Regions from separate parts of the Pseudomonas sp. NPDC096950 genome, predicted to be linked through region 1. Evidence: predicted binding sites of a transcription regulator. Region 1 holds the regulator's gene; the other holds the start of a gene.
What was found. Region 1 encodes sigma-54, which starts transcription at its own class of promoters, with help from an activator protein. Its sites were predicted from a motif close to ANTGGCATNNANNTTGCTNT; they were not measured.
Positions count from the first base shown of each region.

Region 2: a site for sigma-54 is predicted at 4,101-4,120, ahead of ACIQY3_RS06415 (flagellar basal body rod protein FlgF). Genes of this name have one in related genera too.

Region 1 is NZ_JBIWEL010000011.1:90,429-98,432, reverse strand. It holds gene mlaE (lipid asymmetry maintenance ABC transporter permease subunit MlaE) at 1-279, opposite strand, end outside; gene ACIQY3_RS18145 (ATP-binding cassette domain-containing protein) at 279-1,088, opposite strand; gene ACIQY3_RS18140 (KpsF/GutQ family sugar-phosphate isomerase) at 1,365-2,339, shown strand; gene ACIQY3_RS18135 (KdsC family phosphatase) at 2,339-2,863, shown strand; gene lptC (LPS export ABC transporter periplasmic protein LptC) at 2,877-3,449, shown strand; gene lptA (lipopolysaccharide transport periplasmic protein LptA) at 3,436-3,984, shown strand; gene lptB (LPS export ABC transporter ATP-binding protein) at 3,984-4,709, shown strand; gene ACIQY3_RS18115 (RNA polymerase factor sigma-54) at 4,894-6,387, shown strand; gene hpf (ribosome hibernation-promoting factor, HPF/YfiA family) at 6,461-6,769, shown strand; gene ptsN (PTS IIA-like nitrogen regulatory protein PtsN) at 6,782-7,246, shown strand; gene rapZ (RNase adapter RapZ) at 7,249-8,004, shown strand, end outside.
Region 2 is NZ_JBIWEL010000002.1:430,493-438,496, reverse strand. It holds gene flgJ (flagellar assembly peptidoglycan hydrolase FlgJ) at 1-598, opposite strand, end outside; gene ACIQY3_RS06430 (flagellar basal body P-ring protein FlgI) at 610-1,698, opposite strand; gene flgH (flagellar basal body L-ring protein FlgH) at 1,726-2,421, opposite strand; gene flgG (flagellar basal-body rod protein FlgG) at 2,474-3,259, opposite strand; gene ACIQY3_RS06415 (flagellar basal body rod protein FlgF) at 3,306-4,046, opposite strand; gene ACIQY3_RS06410 (sigma-54-dependent transcriptional regulator) at 4,357-5,916, opposite strand; gene phhA (phenylalanine 4-monooxygenase) at 6,324-7,115, shown strand; gene ACIQY3_RS06400 (4a-hydroxytetrahydrobiopterin dehydratase) at 7,227-7,583, shown strand; gene ACIQY3_RS06395 (amino acid aminotransferase) at 7,583-8,004, shown strand, end outside.

The DNA.
Region 1 (8,004 bases):
CTGCCCGACCGCCTGCTCCGAACCGTAGCTGGACAGGATATTGAAGCCTTGCAGCGCCAACACCATGCCGATGAATACCCCGGAGACCACAATGATCACCAGGGACATCACGCCGATCGAATGCAGTTGTTTGATCAGCAAGCCGAAACCGCCACCAATACCGCCGCGCCCCAGCAACGCATGAAACAGGAAAATCGCCGCACGCCCGAACACCCCGACGGCATCGATCGCCACCTGGCCGAACCGGCGTACTCTTTCTATTAGTGAAATCTTGCGCATCAGCGCTTCCCCAGAAGATCTGCGCGGTAATCCGTCGCTGGAAAGTGATAGGCGACCGGGCCGTCAGGTTCGCCTGTCATGAATTGACGGATACGCGGCTCTTGCGAGTTCATCAGCTCTTCAGGCGTGCCCTGCCCCAACACTTGCCCTTCGCCCACTACATAAATGTAATCGGCAATGCTCGCGGTCTCGGCCAGATCGTGGGAAACCACGATGCTGGTGATGCCCAGGGCGTCGTTGAGCAGGCGGATCAGGCGCACCAGCACGCCCATGGCGATCGGGTCCTGCCCCACGAAGGGCTCGTCATACATGAGGATCTGCGGATCAAGGGCAATCGCCCGGGCCAGCGCGACGCGACGCTTCATGCCGCCGGACAATTCGTCCGGCATCAGGTCGATGGCGCCACGCAACCCCACGGCCTGCAATTTGAGCAGGACGATGTCGCGGATCATTTCTTCCGGCAGCTCGGTATGAACGCGCAGCGGGAAGGCAACGTTCTCGAACACATCGAGATCGGTAAACAGCGCGCCGCTCTGAAACAGCACGCCCATATGCTTGCGCGCATCGAACAGGTCGCTGCGGGACAATTTGGGCAAATTCTGACCGTTGACCCAGACTTCGCCGCTTGTAGGTCGCAACTGTGCGCCCATCAGCCGCAACAGCGTGGTCTTGCCACACCCGGAAGGCCCCATGATGCCGGTGACCTTGCCCCGCGGGATGCGGATATCGACGTTATTGAAAATGCTGCGCGTACCGCGCTTGAAGGTCAGTCCCTTCAGCTCGACCGCGTAGGCGTTATCGGCACTCATCTAAACTCCTTGCGATGCAGCCTCTCACTCGGACGCCTGGCTTTCTGACGAAAGCACATACCTCCCCGGGCAGGCCGAACTGGCGGCGAACTATATCACTGCATAGGGCAAGCGCCCAAGGCCCAAGCCGGCGCATGTTCAGCAACAGGACAGGGTAAAAGCTTCTATTTGGAGGGTTTCGGTAACAGGGAATGACAAAGCACGACGAACTAGCGTGAGGGTTTCGATCATTACCGCTATAATCGCCGCCTTTTCATCGGGCTATACGATTCTGACATGAGCCAATCCAGCGACCTGATTCAATCGGCACAACGCACCATCCGCCTCGAAGTGGAAGCCGTAAAAGGCTTGTTACCCCATATCGACGCAGATTTCGTACGCGCTTGCGAGATGATTCTGGCCAGCAAAGGCCGCGTGGTCGTGCTCGGCATGGGCAAATCCGGGCACATCGGCAACAAGATTGCCGCCACCCTGGCCAGCACCGGCACCACGGCTTTTTTCGTTCACCCGGCTGAAGCCAGCCACGGCGACATGGGCATGATCACCCGCGACGACATCATCCTGGCGCTGTCGAACTCCGGCTCCACCAATGAAATGGTCACCCTGCTGCCGCTGATCAAGCGCCAGGGCATACAGTTGATCAGCATGACCGGCAACCCCGACTCAGCGCTGGCCAAGGCTGCCGAGATCAACCTCAATGTGCATGTCGAGCACGAAGCTTGCCCGCTGAACCTGGCGCCGACTTCCTCGACCACCGCCGCGCTGGTCATGGGCGATGCCCTGGCCGTGGCGCTGCTGGAAGCCCGCGGCTTTACCGCTGAAGACTTCGCGTTTTCCCACCCGGGCGGTGCGCTGGGCCGACGTCTGCTGCTGAAAGTGGAAACCGTGATGCACGCCGGCGCAGAATTGCCCCAGGTGCAACGGGGCACGCTGCTCAAGGACGCCTTGATGGAAATGACCCGCAAGGGCCTGGGCATGACCGCGATCGTGGAAGCCGACGGCAAACTGGCCGGGATCTTCACTGACGGCGACTTGCGCCGCACCCTCGACCGGACCATCGATATCCACCATACGACCATCGACGAGGTCATGACTGTTCATGGCAAGACCGCCCGCCCCGATATGCTGGCAGCCGAAGCCCTGAAAATCATGGAAGACCATCGAATCAACGCACTGGTAGTCGTCGACAAGGAAGACCGCCCGGTTGGCGCCTTCAACCTGTCCGACCTGCTGCGTGCAGGAGTAATGTAATGAGCGACGACCTGCTGCAACGCGGCAAGCACATCAAACTGGCGGTTTTCGACGTCGACGGCGTCCTCACCGACGGGCGCCTGTATTTCCTCGAAGACGGCAGTGAATTCAAGACTTTCAGCACCCTCGACGGCCAGGGCATCAAGATGTTGATGGCAGCCGGCGTGCAGACAGCTATCATCAGCGGCCGTAAAACCCCGGTGGTCGAACGTCGAGCGAAAAACCTCGGCATTCCACACCTGTACCAGGGTCGCGAAGACAAACTCGTGGTCCTTGACGAGCTTCTTGGCCAACTCAACCTAAGCTATGAACAGGTTGCCTACCTCGGTGACGATCTGCCGGACCTGCCGGTGATTCGCCGCGTCGGCCTGGGCATGGCGGTGGCCAATGCAGCCAGTTTTGTGCGCGAACACGCCCACGGTGTGACCCAGGCCCGTGGTGGTGAAGGTGCCGCCCGCGAATTCTGCGAACTGATCCTGCGCGCCCAGGGCCGTCTAGATGCGGCCAACGCCGCGTACTTGTGAGCCTACTATGTTTATTCTGAGCAAAAAGTTTCGCAGATTCGTGCTGTTCGGTTGCATCGCTGCGATATTCGCCGCGGTCGGCTACTGGAACATCAGCCCGGAACGCTTCCTCGACAAGCCGGTCGTCAAGGTCGATGAAAGCGCGATTGACTATTACGCACTCAACGCCCACAGCGTTCAGTACCTGCCCGACGGCGGCCTGCAATATGACCTGACGTCCGACAAGGTCGAGCACCTGAAGGCGACCGACGTGTCGTTGCTGACCAACCCCGACCTGAATATGTACCGCGGCACTGAATTCCCGTGGCATGTCACCAGTTTGCGCGGCGAAGTGAACGCAGACGGTACTCAGGTTGAGCTGATCGACTCGGTACGTATCGCACGCACCGATGAACAGAACCGTGAATTGATTGTTACCAGTACCCGCATGACGGTGTTCCCGCAGCAGCAATATGCGCAGACCGATCAACCCGTTAGAATCGACGGCGCTGGCGGTGTATCGACTGGCAACGGAATGAAAGCGTATTTGAAAGAAAGCAGGATACACCTGCTATCGAACGTAAGAGGACAGTATGAGGCTCGTTAAAACTCTCCCTATTTTGCTCAGTCTGGGCGCAGCACTGGGAAGCGTGAGCGCCTGGGCTCTGCCGAACGATCAAGAGCAGCCTATCCGCATTCAGGCCGACGATGCCCAACTGGACGACAAGAATGGCGTTGCCACCTATAAAGGTGACGTGATCATTACCCAGGGTTCGATGAAGGTCACCGGCAACACCGTGACCATCACCCGCACCCCGACCGGCGACATCGATGTGGTGACCTCGGTGGGCAACCTCGCCTACTTCGAGCAACTGCAGACCGCTGGCGACACCAAGCCTGTTCAGGGCTGGGGCGTGACGATCCAGTACCACGCCGCGCAAAACCGCGTCGTGCTGATCGATAAGGCCAAGGTTGTCGACAAGGACAACAACACCACCCAGGGCGAGAAAATCGTCTACGACACGGTCAAGAAGCTGGCCAGCGCCGGTCGTGCCACGGGCAACAAGGTTACCGAGGCGCGTCCGCGCATCGACATGGTGATCCAGCCGAAGCCGAAAACCGACCAGAAAAAGGCCAATTAATGGCAACTCTGAAAGCTCAGCATCTGGCCAAGAGCTACAAGAGCCGCCAGGTCGTGCGTGATGTCAGCCTGTCCATCGACAGCGGTCAGATCGTCGGCCTGTTGGGCCCGAACGGCGCCGGCAAGACCACCTGTTTCTACATGATCGTCGGCCTGGTACAGGCCGATCAGGGTCGCGTGCTGATCGATGACCTGGACGTCAGCCACCAGCCGATGCACGGTCGTGCCAAGGCCGGTATCGGCTATCTTCCGCAAGAAGCGTCGATCTTCCGCAAACTGTCGGTGGCCGACAACATCATGGCCATCCTCGAGACCCGCAAGGAACTCGACAAGGCCGGTCGTCGCAAGGAGCTGGAAAGCCTGCTGCAGGAATTCCACATCAGCCATATCCGCGACAACCTGGGCATGAGCCTGTCCGGTGGCGAACGCCGCCGGGTGGAAATCGCCCGCGCACTGGCGACCAATCCGAAATTCATCCTGCTCGACGAACCATTCGCCGGTGTGGACCCGATTTCGGTAGGCGACATCAAGCAGATCATCCATCACCTCAAGGCCAAGGGCATTGGCGTGCTGATCACCGACCACAACGTCCGTGAAACCCTGGATATCTGCGAAACCGCCTACATCGTCAACGATGGCCAACTGATCGCCGAAGGTGACTCTGCCACCATCCTGGCCAACGAACTGGTCAAGGAAGTGTATCTGGGCCATGAGTTCCGCCTTTAAGCACTGAGGTGTCTGGCTGGTTGGCAGAGCGCTTGTCTCGATAAAAAATCAATAGTTTTTTATTGTTACAGCGCTCTAGGCAAACGCTGCGGTTTCGGGCATATAATTTGCTTAAGTTTGGCGCTCCGGCGCCCTGTAGTGGATGGCGCATGCGCGCCGGCGAATAAGGTGTTAAGCCCCTGCCATGAAACCATCGCTAGTCTTGAGAATGGGCCAGCAGCTGACGATGACACCTCAGCTGCAACAGGCCATCCGCCTGCTCCAATTGTCGACCCTGGACCTGCAACAGGAAATCCAGGAGGCCCTGGAGTCCAATCCGATGCTCGAACGCCAGGAAGAAGGCGACGACTTCGATAACGCCGACCCCTTGGCCGACAAAGCCGAACAGCAACCCAACGCCGATGTTTCGGAACCCTCCTACCAGGAAACCGCCCCGACGGTGGACAACCTCGAGGAAGGCGACTGGAACGAGCGCATTCCCAACGAACTGCCCGTCGACACCGCGTGGGAAGACGTCTACCAGACCAGCGCCAGCAGCCTGCCGAGCAACGATGACGACGAGTGGGATTTCACCACCCGCACATCCGCTGGCGAAAGCCTGCAAAGCCACCTGCTGTGGCAACTGAACCTGGCGCCGATGTCCGACACCGATCGCCTGATCGCCGTGACCCTGATCGATTGCATCAACAATCAGGGCTACCTGGACGAAACCCTCGAGGAAATCCTTGAAGCGTTCGATCCGGAACTGGACATCGAACTGGACGAAATCGAAGCCGTCCTGCACCGCATCCAGCAATTCGAACCGGCCGGCATCGGCGCCCGCAACCTGGGCGAATGCCTGTTGCTGCAATTGCGCCAACTGCCCGCCAAGACGCCTTGGCTGGCCGAGGCCAAGCGCCTGGTCACCGATTACATCGACCTGCTCGGCAGCCGCGACTACAGCCAGTTGATGCGCCGCATGAAGCTCAAGGAAGATGAACTGCGCCAGGTCATCGAGCTGGTCCAGAGCCTGAACCCGCGTCCGGGCTCGCAAATCGAGTCCAGCGAAGCCGAATATGTCGTTCCCGACGTGATCGTGCGCAAGGACAACGAACGCTGGCTGGTGGAGTTGAACCAGGAGTCGGTGCCACGGCTGCGGGTCAACGCCCAGTACGCCGGTTTCGTACGCCGCGCCGACACCAGCGCCGACAACACCTTCATGCGCAACCAGTTGCAGGAAGCCCGCTGGTTCATCAAGAGCCTGCAAAGCCGCAACGAAACCCTGATGAAAGTAGCCACCCAGATCGTCGAGCATCAGCGCGGCTTCCTGGAATACGGCGACGAAGCGATGAAGCCGCTGGTCCTGCATGACATCGCCGAAGCGGTGGGCATGCACGAATCGACGATTTCACGGGTAACCACCCAGAAGTTCATGCATACCCCTCGGGGCATATATGAGCTGAAATACTTTTTCTCCAGCCATGTCAGCACCTCTGAAGGCGGTGAATGCTCGTCCACAGCGATCCGCGCGATCATCAAAAAACTGGTTGCCGCGGAAAATCAGAAAAAGCCGTTGAGTGACAGCAAGATCGCTGGTTTACTGGAGGCACAAGGCATTCAGGTGGCTCGCCGCACCGTCGCCAAGTACCGCGAGTCCTTAGGGATCGCGCCTTCGAGCGAACGCAAGCGGTTGATGTAAGCCACAGCACAGCGTTCCAGTGGCAGGTACCTCTACCTGCCGCTTTATGCACTGGCAACGAAGGAGAAGCTGTATGCAAGTCAACATCAGTGGACACCAACTGGAAGTGACCGAACCCCTGCGCGCCTACATCGGCGAAAAGCTCGAGCGATTAGAGCGGCATTTCGACAAGATCACCAACGTGCAGGTGACGATGACGGTCGAGAAGCTGAAGCAGAAAATCGAAGCCACCCTGCATATTCCCGGCAGTGAAGTGGTCGCCAACGCGGAACATACCGATATGTACGCGGCGATCGACTCACTCACCGACAAGCTGGATAAACAACTCAAAAAGCATAAGGAAAAGACCCAGAGCCTCCTCCAGGGCGCGACCGGTCGTTAACACTCCCAACCCATGATCCGACTTGAAAACATCCTGACCCCCGGCCGTTCCCTCGTGAACGTGCCGGGCGGCAGTAAAAAGAAAGCCCTCGAGCAAATTGCCAACCTGATCGCCCGGGAAGTGCCGGATCTGGAGATGCAAGATGTCTTCGAGGCTCTGATTGCCCGTGAAAAACTCGGTTCCACCGGTTTTGGCAACGGCATCGCCATCCCTCACTGTCGCCTCAAGGGTTGCAACTCGCCGATCAGCGCTCTGATGCACCTTGATGCACCTATCGATTTCGACGCCATCGATGGCGCCCCGGTTGACTTGCTGTTTGTCCTGCTCGTCCCGCAAGCCGCCACCGATGCGCACCTGGAGTTGCTGCGCCAGATCGCCAGCATGCTCGATCGCAAGGAAGTGCGCGAAAAACTGCGCAGCGCCCCGAGCAACGAAGCCTTGTATCAGGTTGTCCTGGACGAGCAAAACGGTCACTAATCATGCGCCTGATCATTGTCAGTGGCCGTTCCGGCTCCGGTAAAAGCACCGCGCTCGATGTCCTTGAGGACAACGGCTACTACTGCATCGACAACCTGCCCGCCGGCTTGTTGCCGGAGCTGGCCGAACGCGCCCTGATTCATACCGAGCTGGCACAACCGCTGGTCGCCGTGTCTATCGACGCGCGCAACCTGCCCAGCCACCTCTCGCGCTTTCCCGAATTACTTGAAGAAGTCCGCAGCCGGCATATCCAGTGCGATGTGCTGTACCTGGACGCCGATGAAGAAACCCTGCTCAAGCGTTTTTCGGAAACCCGTCGCCGTCACCCGCTGAGCAATGCCAATCGCTCACTGGCCGAGGCGATCGAGGACGAAACCCAGCTGCTGGGTCCGATTGCCGACCTGGCCGACCTCAAGGTCAACACCACCAACCTGAACCTGTACCAGCTGCGCGACACCATCAAGTTGCGCCTGCTGAACCAGCCGGAGCCCGGCACTGCGTTCCTGGTGGAGTCTTTCGGATTCAAGCGTGGCATGCCGGTGGATGCCGACGTGGTATTCGACGTGCGCTGCCTGCCTAATCCCTACTGGAAACCGGAGCTGCGCGCACAATCCGGACTCGATCAACCGGTGGCCGAGTACCTCGCGGCACAACCGGACGTCGAAGAGATGTTCCAGGACATCTACAACTACCTGTTCAAGTGGCTGCCCCGCTTCGCCGCCAGCAACCGTGCCTACGTCACCATTGCCATTGGCTGC
Region 2 (8,004 bases), on a different contig from region 1:
GGCCGGCGAGCAAACGGTCGGCCAGTTTCGGCGGCAAGGCCAGACGCCGCTGATTGAGCAGCGCCACGTCATTGCTGTGAGCGGCCGTCGCTGTCGGCGACTTGACCCCGCGCGAAGCCCACAACGGACGCTCGCCGTTAAGGCGCGACAACGGGCCATTCGTGGCGACTGTACCGGCGGCCACCGGCGTGGTGATCGCTTCGGCCTTGGCTTTCGCCGCCTCCTGCTTGGCCGCCGAGTTCGCTGCCGCCTCACCTGGGGCCAGCGGTTTGTTCTTCGACATCTGGCGCATCAGCACGTCCGCCAGGCCAATACCGCCGCCTTCGCGAGACATGGAAACGGCCAACTGCTGGTCGGACATTTCCTGGTATTGCTTGGCGGCCGGGGTGTTGAGCGGATTGTCCTTGCCCAGTTCGTCGGTGGCCGAGCGCATGGACTTGAGCATTTCACCGAGGAACAGCGACTCGAATTCCTGCGCAACCTTGCGCATGTTCCCGTCGCTGTTCTTGTCGCCGATCTTGAGTTGGTTCAGACGATTGAGGTCCGAGTAAGAACCCGAGTCGCTGGTGCTGAGAGTGCCGCTCTTGCGCATGTCCATGGTCGACGTCCTCAGATCACGATCAGGTCGGCTTGCAACGCGCCGGCCTGTTTCAGTGCTTCAAGGATGGCCATCAAGTCACCCGGCGCCGCGCCGACCTGGTTCACCGCACGAACGATTTCGTCGAGGGTGGTGCCTGGGCCGAACTTGAACATGGGCTTGGCTTCTTGCTGGGCGTTGACCCGCGAGCGCGGCACGACCGCGGTCTGCCCATTGGACAGAGGGCCGGGCTGGCTGACGATCGGGTCTTCGGTGATGGTCACAGTCAGGCTGCCGTGGGTCACGGCGGCCGGGGACACTTTCACGTTCTGGCCGATCACGATGGTGCCGGTGCGGGAGTTGATGATGACTTTCGCCACCGCCTGGCCCGGATCGACTTCAAGGTTTTCCAGAATCGACAGGTAGTCGACGCGCTGGCTCGGGTCCAGTGGCGCGGTGACGCGGATCGAACCGCCGTCGATGGCCTGGGCCACGCCAGGGCCGAGCAGGTCGTTGATCTTGTCGACCACGCGCTTGGCGGTGGTGAAGTCGGAACGGTTGAGGTTCAGGGTCAGGCTGTTGCCCTGGTTGAAACCGCTCGGCACCGAACGCTCCACCGACGCACCGCCAGGGATACGACCGGCCGACGGAACGTTGACAGTGATCTTCGAACCGTCGCGACCTTCGGCATCGAAACCGCCGACCACCAGGTTGCCCTGGGCGATGGCGTAGACGTTGCCGTCGATACCTTTGAGCGGCGTCAGCAGCAAGGTGCCGCCGCGCAGGCTTTTGGAGTTACCGATGGAGGACACGGTGATATCCACCTGCTGACCCGGCTTGGCAAACGCCGGCAAGTCCGCACTGATCGACACCGCCGCGACGTTCTTCAACTGCACGTTGCCCGAACCCGGCGGCACCTTGATCCCGAACTGCGAGAGCATGTTGTTGAAGGTTTGCAGGGTGAACGGGGTCTGGGTCGTCTGGTCGCCGGTGCCGTTAAGCCCGACCACCAGGCCGTAACCGATCAATTGGTTGGTCCGCACGCCGGAAATGCTGGCGATGTCCTTCAACCGCTCGGCTTGAGCGGTGAAGGCTGCGGACATCAACAAGGCAGCGACCATGAGACTTCTGAAGTTCAACGTAGCCACCTAGAAAGGGAACAGCGGGCTGAGGAAGAAACGGTCGAACCAGCCTGGCTGACTCGCATCGGCAAACGCACCGGTGCCCGAATAGGTGATACGTGCATCAGCGACGCGGGTCGACGACACGGTGTTATCGGTGGCGATGTCATCGGCGCGCACCAGGCCGGCAATCCGCACCAGTTCATCGCCCGAGTTCAGGGTCATCCACTTCTCGCCGCGCACGGCGATGATGCCGTTGGGCAAGACGTCAGCGACAGTCACGGTGATCGAACCGGTCAGGCTGTTGCTCTGGCCGGATTTGCTGGCGCCGTTGGTAGCGCGGTCGCCGCTGTAGCCGACGTCCAGGCTCAGGTCGCCGCTGCCCACCGGGTTATTGGTGCTCAAGCCGCCACCGAACAGCGAAGACAAACCGATGCCGGTCTTGCTGGTCTTGTCGATCTGCGAGTTGGCGCCTTTGCTGGCCTGGGTCTTCTCGTTCAGGGTGATGGTGATGATGTCACCGACCCGGAACGCCTTGCGGTCGCTGTACAGGTTCTGTTCGAAACCGGCCTGGTAGATCGAGCCGTTATTGGCGGCAGCCGGCAACGGCGTGCGCGGCAACACCGGGGCGTAATAAGGGTCATTGGGCTTGGGCGTCGGCGCGACGCAGCCCGCGAGTGCGACTACCCCACTCAGTGCCAGAACAGATACAAAGCGATTCATGACCCTACCTCACGGTGTTGCTGGCGACCGCATGGCCGCCCCATAGACTTGATTACAGATTCTGCGTTACGAACGAGAGCATCTGGTCGGCGGTGGAGATCACCTTGGAGTTCATCTCGTAGGCGCGTTGAGTGGTGATCATGTTGACCATCTCTTCAACAGTGCTGACGTTGGAACCTTCCAGGGTGTTCTGCAGCGTGGTACCGAAACCGTTCAGGCCCGGGGTGCCGACTTGCGGCGCGCCACTGGCGGCGGTTTCCAGGAACAGGTTGTTACCCACCGCTTGCAGGCCGGCCGGGTTGATGAAGTCGGCGGTTTGCAAGTTGCCGATCACCTGGGAGGCCGGGTTGCCGGGAACGGTGATGGACACCGTGCCGTCAGTACCGACCGTGAAGGTCTGGGCGTTGTTCGGAATGACAATGGCTGGTTCCAGGGCGAAACCGCTGGCGTTCACGATCTGGCCGTTGGAGTCGAGGTGGAAGGTGCCGTCACGGGTGTAGGACGTGGTGCCGTCCGGTTGCAGAATCTGGAAAAAACCGCGACCGTCGACCGCCAGGTCCAACGGTTGCTCGGTGGTTTGCAGGCTGCCGGCGGAGAAGTTTTTCTGGGTGCCGACGATGCGCACACCAGTACCCAATTGCAGACCGGACGGCAGTTCGCTGTCCTGGGTCGACTGGGCGCCAGGCTGGCGTTTGATCTGGTAGAGCAAGTCCTGGAACTCGGCGCGATCACGTTTGAAACCCGTGGTCGATACGTTCGCCAGGTTGTTGGAAATTGTGGTCAGGTTAGTGTCCTGGGCGGACAGACCTGTTTTGGCAACCCATAGAGCCGGAAGCATTTCGATTCTCCTCGTGCGCCTGTTTTACGGCGCGACGTTCTGGTAATTAGCTGATCTGCAAGACCCGAGCCATGGCCTGGTCATCGTCTTTGGCGGTGTTCATCATCTTGATGTGCAGCTCGAATTGCTTCGACAAGGCCAGCACCGAGGTCATTTCTTCCACGGCGTTGACGTTGCTCGACTCCAGGAACCCGGACACCAGCTTGACGCCTGCATCGGCTTGCGCCGGCTTGCCGTCCTTGGTGTGGATCGAACCATCCAGGCCTTTGGTCATGTTCTTCAGGTCAGGGTTGACCAGTTTGATCCGGTCGATTTCGGCCATCACGCGCGGGCCTTCACCCATCGAACGAATGCTGATGGTGCCGTCTTCGCCCACTTCGATTTTCTGCTCGGGCGGCACGGCAATCGGCCCGCCATTGCCCATTACCGGCATACCGTTGCCGGCGCGCAACACACCCAAGGCGTCAATGTTCAGGCTGCCGGTGCGCACGTAGCTTTCGCTGCCGTCAGGGCTCTGCACCGCGATCCAGCCGTTGCCGGTGACGGCCACGTCGAGGTCACGACCGGTTTCCACCATCGAACCTGGCGAGAAGTCGGTGGCCGGACGTTCGCTCATGGCAAAGGCACGCGCCGGAAAGCTGTCACCAAACACCGGCATCGAACGGGCCTGTTCCAGGTCCTTTTGAAAACCGTTGGTGGAGATGTTCGCCAGATTGTTCGCGTGAGCCTTCTGCGCCAGTGCATTCTGGCTGGCGCCGGTCATTGCCACATAAAGGTACTTATCCACACTCAATCCTCTGCATGCCGGACGTTTGCCGCCCACCGCTGTACTGATGAGCCTTAAGCAATTTGCAGACCAACTTTTTTCTGACGGCCCGGGGCCCGGCAAACAAAGGACTTGAGGGGTTTGGAGGGGATGAGGGGATTGTGTCGAAGTCGAAAAACCGGCGGTGTTATGCCGGTAAGTGGCAAAGATTGAACTGCAGGTTGCCAGGACGACCGCCTTCGCGAGCAAGCCCGCTCCCACAGGGAAATGCGATCACCTGTGGGAGCGGGCTTGCTCGCGAAGGGGCCCTGACAGCCCCAACCACTATTGGCTATGACTCAGTCTTGCCGACGTCATACTCGCGCAACTTATTGGCAATGGTCGTATGCGAAACCCCCAACCGCTTACCCAACTGCCGACTGCTCGGATGTTCGGAATACAACCGCTCCAACACCGCTTTCTCAAAGCGCCCGACAATCGCATCCAGCCCGCCTTCCAGCGAGAAATCGCCAAGGGGCTGACGCACGCCGTAGTCGGGCAATCGAATGTGCTCAGCCTTGACCGTCCCGCCCTCGCACAACGAAACCGCCTGGAACAACACATTTTCCAACTGCCGGACATTGCCCGGCCAATGGTAATGGCTGAGCCGTTCCATCGCCGCCGGCGCCAGTTTCGGCAACGGACAACCGATCTGCCGACTGGCCTGGTCGAGGAAGTGCTCCACCAGCGGCGTCAAACCGTCGAGGCATTCGCGCAGTGGCGGGATGTGCAACGACAGCACGTTCAAGCGGTGATACAAATCCTGGCGAAACTCGCCGCGGGCGCACAACTCGGACAAGTCCACCTGGGTCGCACAGATCACCCGCACGTCCAGGTAGACCTCTTCATCACTGCCTACACGGCGGAAGCAACCGTCCTGCAAGAAGCGCAGTAATTTCACCTGCAAGCGCGGACTCATTTCCCCAACGCCATCGAGAAACAACGTACCGCCCGCCGTCAGCTCCAGCAGCCCGAGCTTGCCTTCGGCCCGCGCCCCTTCGAACGCGCCGGGGCCATAACCGAACAACTCGGTCTCGGCCATGGACTCCGGCAGACCGGCGCAGTTAAGCGCCATCAGCGGTGACTGGCCGCGCGGGCTGGCCAAGTGACAGGCCCGCGCCAGCAGTTCTTTGCCGGTGCCGGTTTCGCCTTCTATCAATAGCGGCGCATCCAGCGGTGCCATGCGCCGGGCCTCGCGCACCACCGCAGCCATGACTTTCGAACTCTGGAAGATGCTGTCGAAACCGCGCAGCTCTTGTTTGCGCACGTTATAGATGCGCTCGCCGACCCGGTCCGCCCGGTGCAACGTCAACACCGCGCCGGCCATGGCCTCGCTGTCGTCGTGCTCCGATTGCAGCGGGGCGATGTCGGCGAGAAACACGTCACCCTTGACCTTCACCCGCAGCCCGTTGATCCGCGACTTGTTGGCGCGCACCAGTTCCGGCAAATCGAAATCCTCGGCGTAACGGGACAAGGGAATCCCCGGCACCTCGTCCACCCGCACTCCGAGCAACTGCGCCGCCGCGCGGTTGGCCGCGACGATGGAACCGCCCATGTCGATCGACAGCACCGGGAACTCCAGGGCGCCGAGCAGCGCATTGAGTTCCATATGCCGACGCTCGCTGGGCATCAGTCCTACACGCTTGACGCCGAATACTCCGCCAATCGCTTCGAATTTCGGACGCAGCGCCTGGAACTGGATGTTGATCAGGTTCGGGCAATGCAGGTAGATCGCATTGCCATGCTCACCGCCGACCTCGCCGCGCGCGACGTTGATCCCGTATTCCACCAACAGATTGAGGATGTCGCGCAGGATGCCGATGCGGTTTTGGCAGTGGACTTTGATACGCATATAAAAGGCCTGAAAAAGCGGTGAGTGAATTGGATGCCAAACACTTCACCCTGTGGGAGCGGGCTTGCTCGCGAAGGCGTCGTGTCAGCCAATGATGATGTCGACTGACACTCCCTCTTCGCGAGCAAGCCCGCTCCCACAAGGGGGATTGCGGTGTCCTCGGGGGCATTTTTCTGCAAGGGCACTCAGATAGTCGTCAAGATTATGTGACACCCAGAGCGCTTTTCAAACCCGAAAAACTCAATACCTGCGCCACAGCCATCAATCCGTAACGAAAACTTTACGAAAAACACGGATTTCTCCTACGCGCGATCCGAATCACCTGCTGCATCACCACACGCCTTGGGGTATCTCTAGGTCCATAGCTGTACATAACAAGAACGACTTCCCCCTAGCAGGAGAGCAGCATGAAGCAGACGCAATACGTGGCCCGCGAGCCCGATGCGCAAGGTTTTATCGACTACCCCGCCGAAGAACACGCGGTGTGGAACACGCTGATCACTCGCCAACTGAAAGTGATCGAAGGGCGTGCGTGCCAGGAATACCTGGACGGTATCGAAAAACTCGGTCTGCCCCACGACCGCATTCCGCAACTGGGTGAGATCAACAAAGTTCTCGGTGAAACCACCGGTTGGCAAGTGGCCCGGGTTCCGGCGCTCATCCCCTTCCAGACCTTTTTCGAATTGCTCGCCAACAAACAGTTTCCGGTAGCGACGTTTATCCGTACCCGCGAAGAGCTGGATTACCTGCAAGAGCCAGACATTTTCCACGAGATCTTTGGCCACTGCCCGTTGCTGACCAACCCGTGGTTTGCTGAATTTACCCACACCTACGGCAAACTCGGCCTACAGGCCACCAAGGAAGAACGCGTGTACCTGGCGCGTTTGTACTGGATGACCATCGAATTCGGCATGGTCGATACGCCAGAGGGCCTGCGCATCTACGGCGGCGGCATCCTGTCCTCGCCGAAAGAAACCGTTTACTGCATGTCGGACGAGCCGGAGCATCAAGCCTTCGATCCGCTGGAATGCATGCGCACGCCGTATCGCATCGACATCCTGCAGCCGCTGTACTTTGTGCTGCCCAATCTCAAGCGCCTGTTCGACGTGGCCCATGAAGACATCATGGCGATGGTCAAGCAAGGCATGCAGCTGGGCTTGCACGCACCGAAATTCCCACCCAAACCCAAGGCCGCGTGAACCGCGACTTTTACTGACAAGTGAGCCTGTCAGTCGGCGCGGCTTTGGTTTAGCGTGACGGCATTGACGGCCGATATAGCCCATATAAAAACTCGATACAGGAAACAGACCATGTCCGCTTTGAACCAAGCCCATTGCGAAGCCTGCCAAGCCGGCGCCCCTCAGGTCAGCGACGAAGAGTTGCCGGTACTGATCAAACAGATCCCGGACTGGAACATCGAAGTCCGCGACAGCGTGATGCAGCTGGAAAAGGTTTTCCTGTTCAAGAATTTCAAGCACGCCCTGGCCTTCACCAACGCGGTGGGTGAAATCTCCGAGGCCGAAGGTCACCACCCGGGCCTGCTGACCGAGTGGGGCAAAGTCACCGTGACCTGGTGGAGCCACTCGATCAAGGGCCTGCACCGCAACGACTTCATCATGGCCGCGCGCACAGATGACGTGGCCAAGGATGCCGAGGGCCGCAAATAATGCATTTCGACGCCATCGGCCGAGTACCCGGCGACCCGATTCTCGGCCTGATGGAGGCCTATGCGCAGGACCCCAACCCGCGCAAATTCGATCTGGGTGTGGGCGTCTATAAAGATGCCCAGGGCCTGACGCCGATTCCGCAATCGGTGAAACTCGCCGAGGCGCGCCTGGTGGATCGCCAGACCACCAAGACCTACATCGGTGGTCATGGTGAACCAGCGTTCGGCAAAGTCATGAACGAACTGGTGCTCGGCGCCGATTCGGCACTGATCGCCGAGCAACGGGCCGGCGTCACCCAGACGCCGGGCGGCACCGGCGCATTGCGCTTGAGCGCGGACTTCATTGCGCAAATGCTGCCGGGCCGTGGCGTCTGGTTGAGCAACCCGACTTGGCCGATCCACGAAACGATTTTCGCCACGGC